Regions from separate parts of the Paenibacillus sp. J31R98 genome, predicted to be linked through region 3. Evidence: riboswitches for the same ligand, from Rfam matches in the RefSeq annotation. Region 3 holds a riboswitch; each other region holds the start of a gene.
The links. A riboswitch is a leader RNA that binds a small molecule or an ion and turns the genes downstream of it on or off. The one in region 3 is predicted to bind ZMP and ZTP.
Positions count from the first base shown of each region.

Region 1: linked by a shared signal. The riboswitch ahead of rpiB (ribose 5-phosphate isomerase B) and the one ahead of AC0YNX_RS14845 (bifunctional 5,10-methylenetetrahydrofolate dehydrogenase/5,10-methenyltetrahydrofolate cyclohydrolase) in region 3 are both predicted to bind ZMP and ZTP.
Region 2: linked by a shared signal. The riboswitch ahead of AC0YNX_RS08415 (GNAT family N-acetyltransferase) and the one ahead of AC0YNX_RS14845 (bifunctional 5,10-methylenetetrahydrofolate dehydrogenase/5,10-methenyltetrahydrofolate cyclohydrolase) in region 3 are both predicted to bind ZMP and ZTP.

Region 1 is NZ_JBWDNO010000005.1:141,082-144,282, forward strand. Features, by position in the region: gene AC0YNX_RS19330 (serine hydroxymethyltransferase) at 1-8, opposite strand, end outside; gene AC0YNX_RS19335 (TIGR01440 family protein) at 33-629, opposite strand; gene rpiB (ribose 5-phosphate isomerase B) at 642-1,097, opposite strand; ZMP/ZTP riboswitch at 1,354-1,436, opposite strand; gene AC0YNX_RS19345 (low molecular weight protein arginine phosphatase) at 1,510-2,085, opposite strand; gene AC0YNX_RS19350 (manganese efflux pump MntP) at 2,146-2,703, opposite strand; gene AC0YNX_RS19355 (hypothetical protein) at 2,773-2,913, shown strand; gene AC0YNX_RS19360 (L-threonylcarbamoyladenylate synthase) at 3,069-3,201, opposite strand, start outside.
Region 2 is NZ_JBWDNO010000002.1:26,067-29,267, forward strand. Features, by position in the region: gene AC0YNX_RS08400 (AzlC family ABC transporter permease) at 1-249, opposite strand, end outside; gene AC0YNX_RS08405 (NUDIX domain-containing protein) at 351-1,109, opposite strand; gene AC0YNX_RS08410 (zinc dependent phospholipase C family protein) at 1,123-1,749, opposite strand; ZMP/ZTP riboswitch at 1,902-1,983, shown strand; gene AC0YNX_RS08415 (GNAT family N-acetyltransferase) at 2,034-3,140, shown strand.
Region 3 is NZ_JBWDNO010000003.1:259,643-262,843, forward strand. Features, by position in the region: gene AC0YNX_RS14835 (VOC family protein) at 61-453, shown strand; gene AC0YNX_RS14840 (copper amine oxidase N-terminal domain-containing protein) at 524-1,684, shown strand; ZMP/ZTP riboswitch at 1,711-1,798, shown strand; gene AC0YNX_RS14845 (bifunctional 5,10-methylenetetrahydrofolate dehydrogenase/5,10-methenyltetrahydrofolate cyclohydrolase) at 1,893-2,759, shown strand; gene AC0YNX_RS14850 (cyclodeaminase/cyclohydrolase family protein) at 2,764-3,201, shown strand, end outside.

The sequences.
Region 1 (3,201 bases), on a different contig from region 3:
TTCTCCATGTGTATAAGTCCTCCTCAAAATAATTAATCGCAAGTATTACTTTCGCCAGGCGCAGCCAAGTTGGCCGCTTCCCGGTTATAAACAGCTCGTTCGCCGCCGATCAGCTTCGGACGGGTGTACGCCATCGTCACATGCGCTCCTCCGATGGACCGAATTGACGGGCGCACCGGCACAGCTACACGCTTCAGGTGCATGCCGATGAAGGTGTCGCCGATGTCGATGCCAGCATGTGCCTGCACCGTCTCGGCCAGACAGGCATCTTGCAGCTTGCTGAAGGCGTACGCGGCCATGGATCCGCCGGCTTTGCGCACGGGGATCGCGGATACGAGCTCGAGCCCGTACCGTTCAGCCGCCTCGCGCTCCATAACAAGCGCCCGGTTCAAATGCTCGCAGCATTGAAACACCGGATAGAAGAGCAGCTCGCGCCTCACGGCTTCTACGCCTGCGAAGATCGCTTCAGCGGTCTCCAGCGTCCCGGATGTGCCGATCCGCTGACCAAGCACTTCGCTCGTCGAGCAGCCGATGACGAGCAGCTGCCCTTCCCGCAGCTTCGCTGCAGAAGCTAGTTCACGAATGACGGTTTCCACATCGTTAGAAAGCTGTACCGGATCCATCGTCATCGCTAGCTCCCCTTACGCGTCCGCGAATTTTGCTTCAATCTGCATCACTTTGTTCACGCGGCCCACATGGCGCTCGCCGTTCGAGAACGGTGTTTCGAGCCAAATGCGGATAATCTCCTGCGCGACGCCGGGACCGATGACGCGCTCGCCCATTGCCAGCACGTTCGTATCGTTGTGCTCGCGAGTGGCTTTCGCCGAGAACATATCGTGCACAAGCGCGCAGCGGATGCCCTTCACTTTGTTCGCTGCAATGGACATGCCAATGCCTGTGCCGCAGATTAGAATGCCGCGTTCCGCTTTGCCCGATGCCACAAGGTCAGCAACCGGCAGCGCATAGTCCGGGTAATCCACCGACTGATCGCAATCGCAACCGACGTCCTCGATTTCGTGACCGAGCGATTGAATGAACGGAACGAGTTCATCCTTCAAGCGGTAGCCCGCATGGTCTGCTCCGATGGCAATTCTCATAATTCCATATACCTCCCAAGGTGACCGCTCATGGCGGAAAATGTCGATTCACACTGGCTCTAGTATACCTGATTTCGGGCGACAAGCAAAAACGGAACATACACCAAATTCATGGTGATCATGCGTTTTGTGCGGCGACAAGCAAAAACGGAACTATAGAGCAAAAGCATATTCATTTGACGGCCATTCAGCTGTAAGTGGCAAACTTATCCATCTCTGAATGACAAAAAAAGAGCAAGCATGCATAACGCACACTGCTCTTTGCCCAGGCGACCGGCCGTATATTCCGATGCTCCACCGTGGTTTAACCCACTTTCGTCGCCAGTTACATCGGAAACCGTCTTTAGTTGATTTCATCATAACGGATTATCGTGCGAAAATCAATCCGGCCAAGCCGTCTCCGCTCGCCCAATTATTGCTGCAGCCGATCCAGAAGCCGCTTCAACGCTTCTTCGATCTGAGCTGCGCTTTGCTCATACACGCCCAGCGGTCCGCCGAAAGGATCTTCGATATCGAAGCTTGGCATTTGCCGTTCCAATTCCAGCAGTCTGGCGCGTTTCGCTTCACTTAGCGGATGGCCGAGCGCTTGATTCATATGCCACTCAGACAAGATTCCTTCGAGCTCAGCGATACGCTCAAGCACTTCCGGGTCAGTATTCACGAACTCGAGCAGCGTATACGTCTTGTCCACCGCGCTCGGGAACCGCTGCAGCAGCTGTCGTTTATGGCTTCCTGTCATCGTTAGTATGAGGTCCGACCAAGCAATGGAGCCGGTCTCGAGCGCTTTGGAGGCACTACGATGCTGAATGCCGCGGCGGGACAGCGCTTCTTGCGCGTTCTTCGAGACAGGGAGCCCGTCCATTGTCGAGACGCCTGCAGAGCGAATATCGAGCTGCAAGCCCCGCTCCTGTGCGAGCGCACGAAGCAGTGCCTCAGCCATCGGCGACCGGCAAGTGTTGCCAGTGCAGACAAACAGTATCCGTTTCAACTTTTCGTGCACCCCTTTATAAGAAATTTAGTTGATTGATTCGTAATCATTATTTCGTAATCAGAACAAGAACAGCAAGCCGAAGGTGAATAAAATCACGCCGCCGCACGCTTCTCCATAACCGCCGAGACTAGCGCTGACGCGTCTGCCAAGCAGCAATCCGAGCACGGACATAATGCCCCCGGCAACGCCAAAGAGGAGCACAGTCAGCAGCATATCTGTCTCAAACATCCCGAGCGAGATGCCGACGGAGAACGAGTCGATGCTAACGCTGAGCGCAAACACCAGTATGCCCCATCCGCTGCGATAGTCGATGGATTCCACCGCGTCTCCGCGAAGCGAGCTGTAGATCATATGCCCGCCGAGCAGCAGCAGAAGCGCGCCTGCCGCAGTTGTCGCGACGCCGCCAAGCAGCGTGCTGACATACTCACCTGTGAAGATGCCCATCAAAGGCATAATTATGTGAAAAAGCGCAATAACAGCGCTTAGCTTCATAATGTCCAGCAGCCGAATGCCCTTTAGCCCAATGCCGACACCTAGCGAAAAAGCGTCCATCCCAAGCGCCACTGCAATAATAACAAGCGTCAGCAGCTGCCCGGCGTGCATCGCCTCAATCATGACATCCCCTCCTTGTCCCGCTTCTTCTTTCCAAGCATATGCGGACAAGGGGGGAATGATGACCGCTCGGTGAGCGGCCGCGAAGGCGCTAGATGCCGGTTGGCGGTGACGGCTGCAGCGAGTGGCGCTTGGCGCGCAGTACCGGCTAAGACGAGAAGACGCTTGGCGCGCGGTTTGGTGACGGTACCCAATGCGAAGAGACGACGCTAGACGCTAGGCTCGCAGTACCGGCTAAGACGAGGGGGCGCTAGACGCGCGGCTGGTGGCGGTACCCAATGCGAAGAGACGACGCTAGACGCTAGGCTCGCAGTACCGGCTAAGACGAGAAAGCGCTAGGCGCACCGCTGGCGCTACCTGCTGAGACGCTAGACGCGCACGACGGCATGGCCTGCGGCCTTCGCCAAGCGGTTCATCAGCGCATGGCCGATGCCGTGCTCCGGGCATGTCTCGGCCCAAATGCGCTGCACGCCGCGCGCGTCGAACTCGCGCAGCGCATTG
Region 2 (3,201 bases), on a different contig from region 3:
GATGATTGCCGCTACCGAGCCCTGTGCTGCAACCATCCCTGCTATAATGAACTGAGCTGATCCCGCATAGATGAGGACACTCATCAGAACAATCTCAATGATGCTAAGTCCCGACGTTTTCTCAACAACCCCAGCAGCAAATCCAATGCTTAAGTATCCCAGCAAGGTAGGAATGCAATCCTTAACACCTTGGATAAACTCCCCCGCAGTTACGGCTCTTTGTCCTTTTATGTTTGTGTTTTCTTGCATTGCTTAATCCTCTCCGTCAATCACACTCGTTCGTTATCGTATATTTTTTGTGTGACATATCATACGTTACTTAACGGAGAATGTCTATGCTAAAGGGGCATTTAAAATGTAGTCAACCAAGCACATTCCTTCTCTACGACCAAACGCGCCAGATGCTCATGCAGAATTTGCGGCAATACATGATGCTCCTGAAGACTCTCATTGGACAACTCCACCCAATAAAATTCCAAGTGACCTTCTTCGGAAGCAGGTAACTCATGTGATTGCAATTGCTCCGAACTCACTTCGAAGAGATGACTGACTTCATGATGTACAATCCCTTGCTCATCCGTCCTCTTCGTCTCCACTACACCTAGAAACCGTCCAATTGTACTGTCAATGCCTAACTCTTCGGCTAGCTCTCTCTCTAATGCGTGTTGAGCGCCTTCTCCTAGCTCGATGCTCCCGCCGGGGAGGAAGGAATGAGCTCCTTTTAAACGAGCGATTAGGATTTGATTGTTATGTACAATGACCGCTCGCGCGATATGCCGGAATTTAATGATTGCGCCTTCCGATGGAATCTCGCCACTCGAGTAGTATCGAACGACCTTCCCCTTCTCAGTCGCATACTCGATCTCTCTTCTCGTGCTCGTTCCAATATAGCCGCCAACGTCGATCACGTATATTTCATCGGAGAGATCAATCTTTCTAAAATGCAGCTCACCTAGCAATTCTGCTTGCTGTCCGGTAAGCTCACAACCCTCACTTTGCTCGAAGAAAGCAAGGCTAATGACAATGTGACCTTGCAGGGTCAGGAATGCGTTCACTTGATTGAACTGTTCCTTGAATTTAGTCGAGCCGCATAGCGTGATTACGCTCATAGAAGTCCCCCAGTTATACCGGCAACCGGTACAGAATCGCTGCTTGTTTTAATTTAATTATAGCAATCTCAACCGACGTTTCGATGTAGCCTATGATCTGGTCGAAAGTGAACACTCGTAGCTTATCAGTGAGAGAATCCGAAGAGTAATTCATATCTTCTAGAACATGTGGAATTAACGCTTCGACATCCGTGGACTTCACCTCTACGAGATCAATGACATCGCGAGGATTCAATAGCAAGCTTCTGAGACGCTCTCTCAAACCGTAATACGCCAACAATTGTCCGTTTAGCAAGCGAAAATCATTGTGATATTGGTTATATAGCTCCTTATCCGCTTCCATACGATTTCGCAGCCAAGATAAATTAAAGCCTTTCAACCAGATGTCATCGGCGACAAGGTGCGTGAAGTAGCCTAGAATATAAGCATTGGCGGCGTGTGCGTGATATTTATATAAGAACCCTTGATAATCGACGCTCCGCGAATAATCATGGACGTCACCTTGAAAGAAATGGGATTCATTCTTGGTAGAAACCGCATCAGGAGCGATGCTTCCAAGTAGAAATAACTCTCGATCTTCTAATGAGAGACTCTCTGCAATCCGATCCGCTATAATCGCATGCATAATTCTTGAGCCCACTGTAACCCCTCCACACTGAATGTCGTAATAATCCATTATTATCCTTTTTGCTGACGGATTGCTAGTCTCAAGTTTCGCTTATTTAATAAATGGAATTTTTAGAAAATTCTATTGAGGAAACCAACTTCTCCGTCTTATAATAAGTATTAAATAACGGGATGCGTAACTGGCGAGAACGTAGATCACTACGGGGGAGCGCATCTGTCCAACTAGCCGTTCGCCTGGGCAAAGCATTTGGTTGATTCTAACCAAGTGCTTTTCTATTTTCTAAGGAGAGTGCCGGGATGTTGACGAGCAAAAATGTAGCCGTAATCGTGTATGACCAAGTGGATGCGCTCGACGTGACAGGACCATTCGACACTTTCGCAGTAGCAAGCAATTGGGGGCAGGATTTCCGCGTTTATACGGTCGCCCTCGAGTCTACAGCACCTATTCGGACGATCAGCGGCTTAACGATCCAACCTGACTTCGCTTCATGGGACTGCCCTGCTCCGGATATTCTGATTGTCCCTGGAGGCTGGGGATCTCGGAAGGAGATGCATAATGAGAAGTTGACGGGCTGGATCTATGAAACCTCGCAACAAGCTTCCTTTACCCTGTCTGTATGTACAGGGGCACTATTGCTCGCCAAAGCTGGACTTCTTGAAGGATTGCGCGCGACTACCAATAGGCGGGCGATGGATTTGTTCATGGAGGCAGCACCAGCAAGCACAACGATAGTTGAGAACGTCCGATATGTGGACAATGGTCGCCTCATTACATCGGCAGGTGTTACGGCGGGCATAGATGCTGCGCTGCACCTTGTCGCTAAGATTCACGGAGAAGAGCGCGCGATCGAAACCGCATCAAGGCTGGAGCATGATTGGCGGCGTGAACCATCGGAAATGCTCGCGATTCGCCGAGCAACGGAAGAGGATGTCGACGGCATTCGTTCCCTATTCGTTGAAGCTTCGCAATGGATTCATCGGACGCATGGATTATGGCAGTGGAGAGCCGAACAATTTACTCTCGAGATGGTCGAAGCTTTTGTCCGGGAGCAGGAGGTGTTTGTTGCCAAGCTGGGGAACGAGCATGTCGGATGCTTCTCCATGCACTGGATTGACGAAGTAATATGGGGTGAGAAATTCCACGAGGATGCGGGCTATGTCCATCGATTATGCGTATCGCGTAAACGCAAGGGAGAAGGCATCGGCCGCGAGCTCATCCGGTATGCGGAAAGTTACATTAGCGCCAAAGGTAAAAGTTGGATCCGACTGGACTGCATGGCCGACAACCCGAGTCTGAATGCGTACTACGTCAATTCCGGTTTTAGCTTTCAGGGGCGTTATGAGCATAGCATCTGGAGTGCCAATCTATATGAGCGGGAAATAAAGAAGACACCGGCGCTTTAGCGCTGGTGTCTTCAGAGTGTAGAAAACCGCATTAGCCAATATTGGCAGCATAGCGAGGCTG
Region 3 (3,201 bases):
TTAATTTATGAAACATAGTTTCACACAATAAAACAACCGACTTAAGGAGGCACTTCTACTATGACCACGGCAAAAGCATTCTCTTTCGATGGAATCGACCACATTCAGCTGGCTGCACCGCCAGGATGCGAGGAAGCAGCAAGGGATTTTTACGCTGGTATCTTGGGCTGGAGTGAGCTTCCCAAGCCTTCCGAGCTGCAGAAGCGCGGCGGCGTATGGTTTCAATGCGGCGCGCATCAGGTGCATATTGGCGTGCAGCAGGATTTTGTTCCGGCGCTGAAGGCACATTCCGCCTTTCTCGTTCGCGGGCTCGATGCGCTCCGCAATCATATTGCTGCAGCTGGTGTCTCCGTAATCAACGACGACGCACGCAGTGCAGAGTCCATTTATCGTTTCTACCTTAATGACCCTTGGGGCAATCGGTTGGAATTTATGGAATATAGCACGGTGTAACCTTTTCCCGTCCAGGAGCGTCTATCCGATCATACGAACTCATTCCAATGATTAGGAGATGTCCTGAACAATGAAGCTGAATATCCTAACGAAACGGACAGTCGCCGCAGCTATCATCGCTGCATCCACCTTGACCGCCTTTGCCGCCGCACCGCCGAACGCACTGAATAGAGCCTCAGCCGCTGCCCAGCAGCAAGCCAGCAAGCCGATCTTCGTCTACTTCAACAGCACTCAGCTGACTACACCCGATACATCCGCGATTATTAAAGACGGCAATCTGTTGCTCCCGCTCAATCTGCTTGGCGGTATTCCCGGCGCTTCTTTCTCCTATGACACCGCCAGCCAAACGATCCATGCCGCATATGACTCACATAAGGGCAGCCTTCGTCTGGGTGAACAGTCAGGGACGGTGGACGGTAGCAGCATGACTTTTGCCGGCAAAGCCATTCTCCTGAACAAGCGGATCTATGTCCCTGCCCGCTTCGTAGTCGCCGCAATCGGCGGAACGATCGTATGGGATGCCAAATACCGCGTTGCATCCATCTTCGGCGCTCAATATGTAACAGCGTCTGGCAAAGGCGGAGAGTATCGACTCGATGGCACGACAGGCGCGCTCTACTATAAAAGCCAAGGCCAACCGCAGAAGCTAGTCGGCAAGAGCCTCGCGAAGCTGAGCCTCGGCTACATTCCGATGGCGACGATGAGCGTTATCTCGATCAGCAAAGACAGCGAGCTGATTACGATCAGCCATGTGCACGGGGAGCCGTTAATTAACGACGAGGAATATACCTTGTTCGTGAAGAATGGCGCAATCATTCATCAAATGCACGCCCACTATTGGCAGTTCTCGCCTCAGAATATAGCAACGGCAGGCGCACAGGCAGTTATGACGGATGGCCGCACGGTACAGCTCGTGAATAGCGACGCTCAAATTGTCCAAACCTACTCACTCCCTAAGCTTTCAGGGCTGGACGCGATATTCGATATAGAGGCGGTACATAGCGACTTCCTGCTTTTCCGATCGAACGAAGGGCTGCTGTACATCGCCGATCTCCAATCCGGCAAGACATCTGCGCTCTATCAATTGCTGAGGCTCGATCCGAAGCAGCTAGCCCCTTTCTATGACGGCATCACGTTCAAGGAGCAGGACGGAAACAAGCTCTACTTCGAGGTCACGTCTAACGAGGATGGCCACCGGGAAATTGTCTCTTACGGGCTTGGTGGCGGATAGATTCTGTGGTACACTAGCTTCAAAATCATGCGGTATGCGACTGGCGAGAAAACGTGGAATGAACCACGGGGAAGCATACATTCGGCACATCTACCGTTCGCCTGGGTAAAGTATTTGCGTCAAGCGGCGCCTTTGTCTTCCAAGACATGGGCATCCTAGCGCGAATACTTTTTTTATTCCATGGATAAGGGGACTGATTCACATGACAATGGCACGACTGTTGAAGGCAAAAGAAGCGGCGGACCTCATCTACGCCGGCATCCGGGAGCGCATCTCCGCACATCAGAGGGATGGAGTTCAACCGCGTTTGGCAACACTGCTCATTGAAGGCGACCCGGCATCGGCTTATTACGCCAAGTCCAAGCAGCGCATGGCTGAGAAGCTCAGCATCGCCTTCGATCTGCACAGCCTCCCGGCTGACATTACGGCGACGCAGCTGACTAAATTGATCCTCTCGCTGAACACGGACGAGCATATTCACGGCATTATGCTGGAGCTTCCTCTGCCGAAGCATCTGTCAGCGACGGACATCACAGCCCATATTTCGCCGCTCAAAGATATCGACGGCGTCACGCCTGCCAATAAGCTGGCGACGCTAACGGGCGAAGCGGGCCTCTACCCGGCAACGCCTCAAGCCTGCATCGAACTGCTGCGGCACTACGGCTATCCGCTTGAGGGCCGCAACGTCACCTTGATCGGCAGAGGGCAGACGGTCGGACTGCCGCTCTTTCACCTGCTGCAGCGCGAGCAGGCGACGGTCACCGTCTGCCATTCGCGCACGCCGGATATCGCTGCGCATCTGCGGCACGCGGATATTGCCATTGTCGCCGCCGGCAAGCCGGGCATCCTCACTCGCGAGATGGTGCAGCCGAATCCGAATCTCGTCGTCATTGATGCCGGAATCAATGAAACGGCTGATGGCTCCATCATTGGCGATGCAGCTGCAGATGTGAGCGAAGCGGCTGCGGCTGTATCGCCGGTTCCAGGCGGCGTCGGCACGCTCACGACCGCCGTGCTCTTCCGCAATCTGATTGATGCGATTCAGCTTCAGCAGTTGAACGCGAAAGGAGAGTAACCCGATGACTTCGGTATCCTGGGACGATTCTTTGCGCCGCTTTCTGGAGAGAGCGGCAAGCGCCGATCCAACGCCTGGCGGCGGAAGTGCAGCGGCGGTTGCCGCCGCGCTCGGCGCAGCCATGTCAGCGATGGCAGGCCATCTGACGCAGGGCGACAAATTCGCCGAGGCGCAGCACCTCATCGCGCCGGCGCTCGATCAGCTGACGCGGCTGTCTGTCGACTGCGAAGCGCTGCTTACGGCAGATATCCGCGCCTTCGATCACTACATGGAGGCGCTCAAGCTGCCGCGAGCCACCGAGGAAGAGAAGCTCCACCGCAAGTCGGTGCTTCATGACGCGACGATCAACGCCATCGAGGTGCCGCTCCGCTTGATGCGCGTCTGCCGCTCTGCCCTGCAAGCGACCGAGAGCATTGCCGCCTGCACGAATCCGCATGTCATC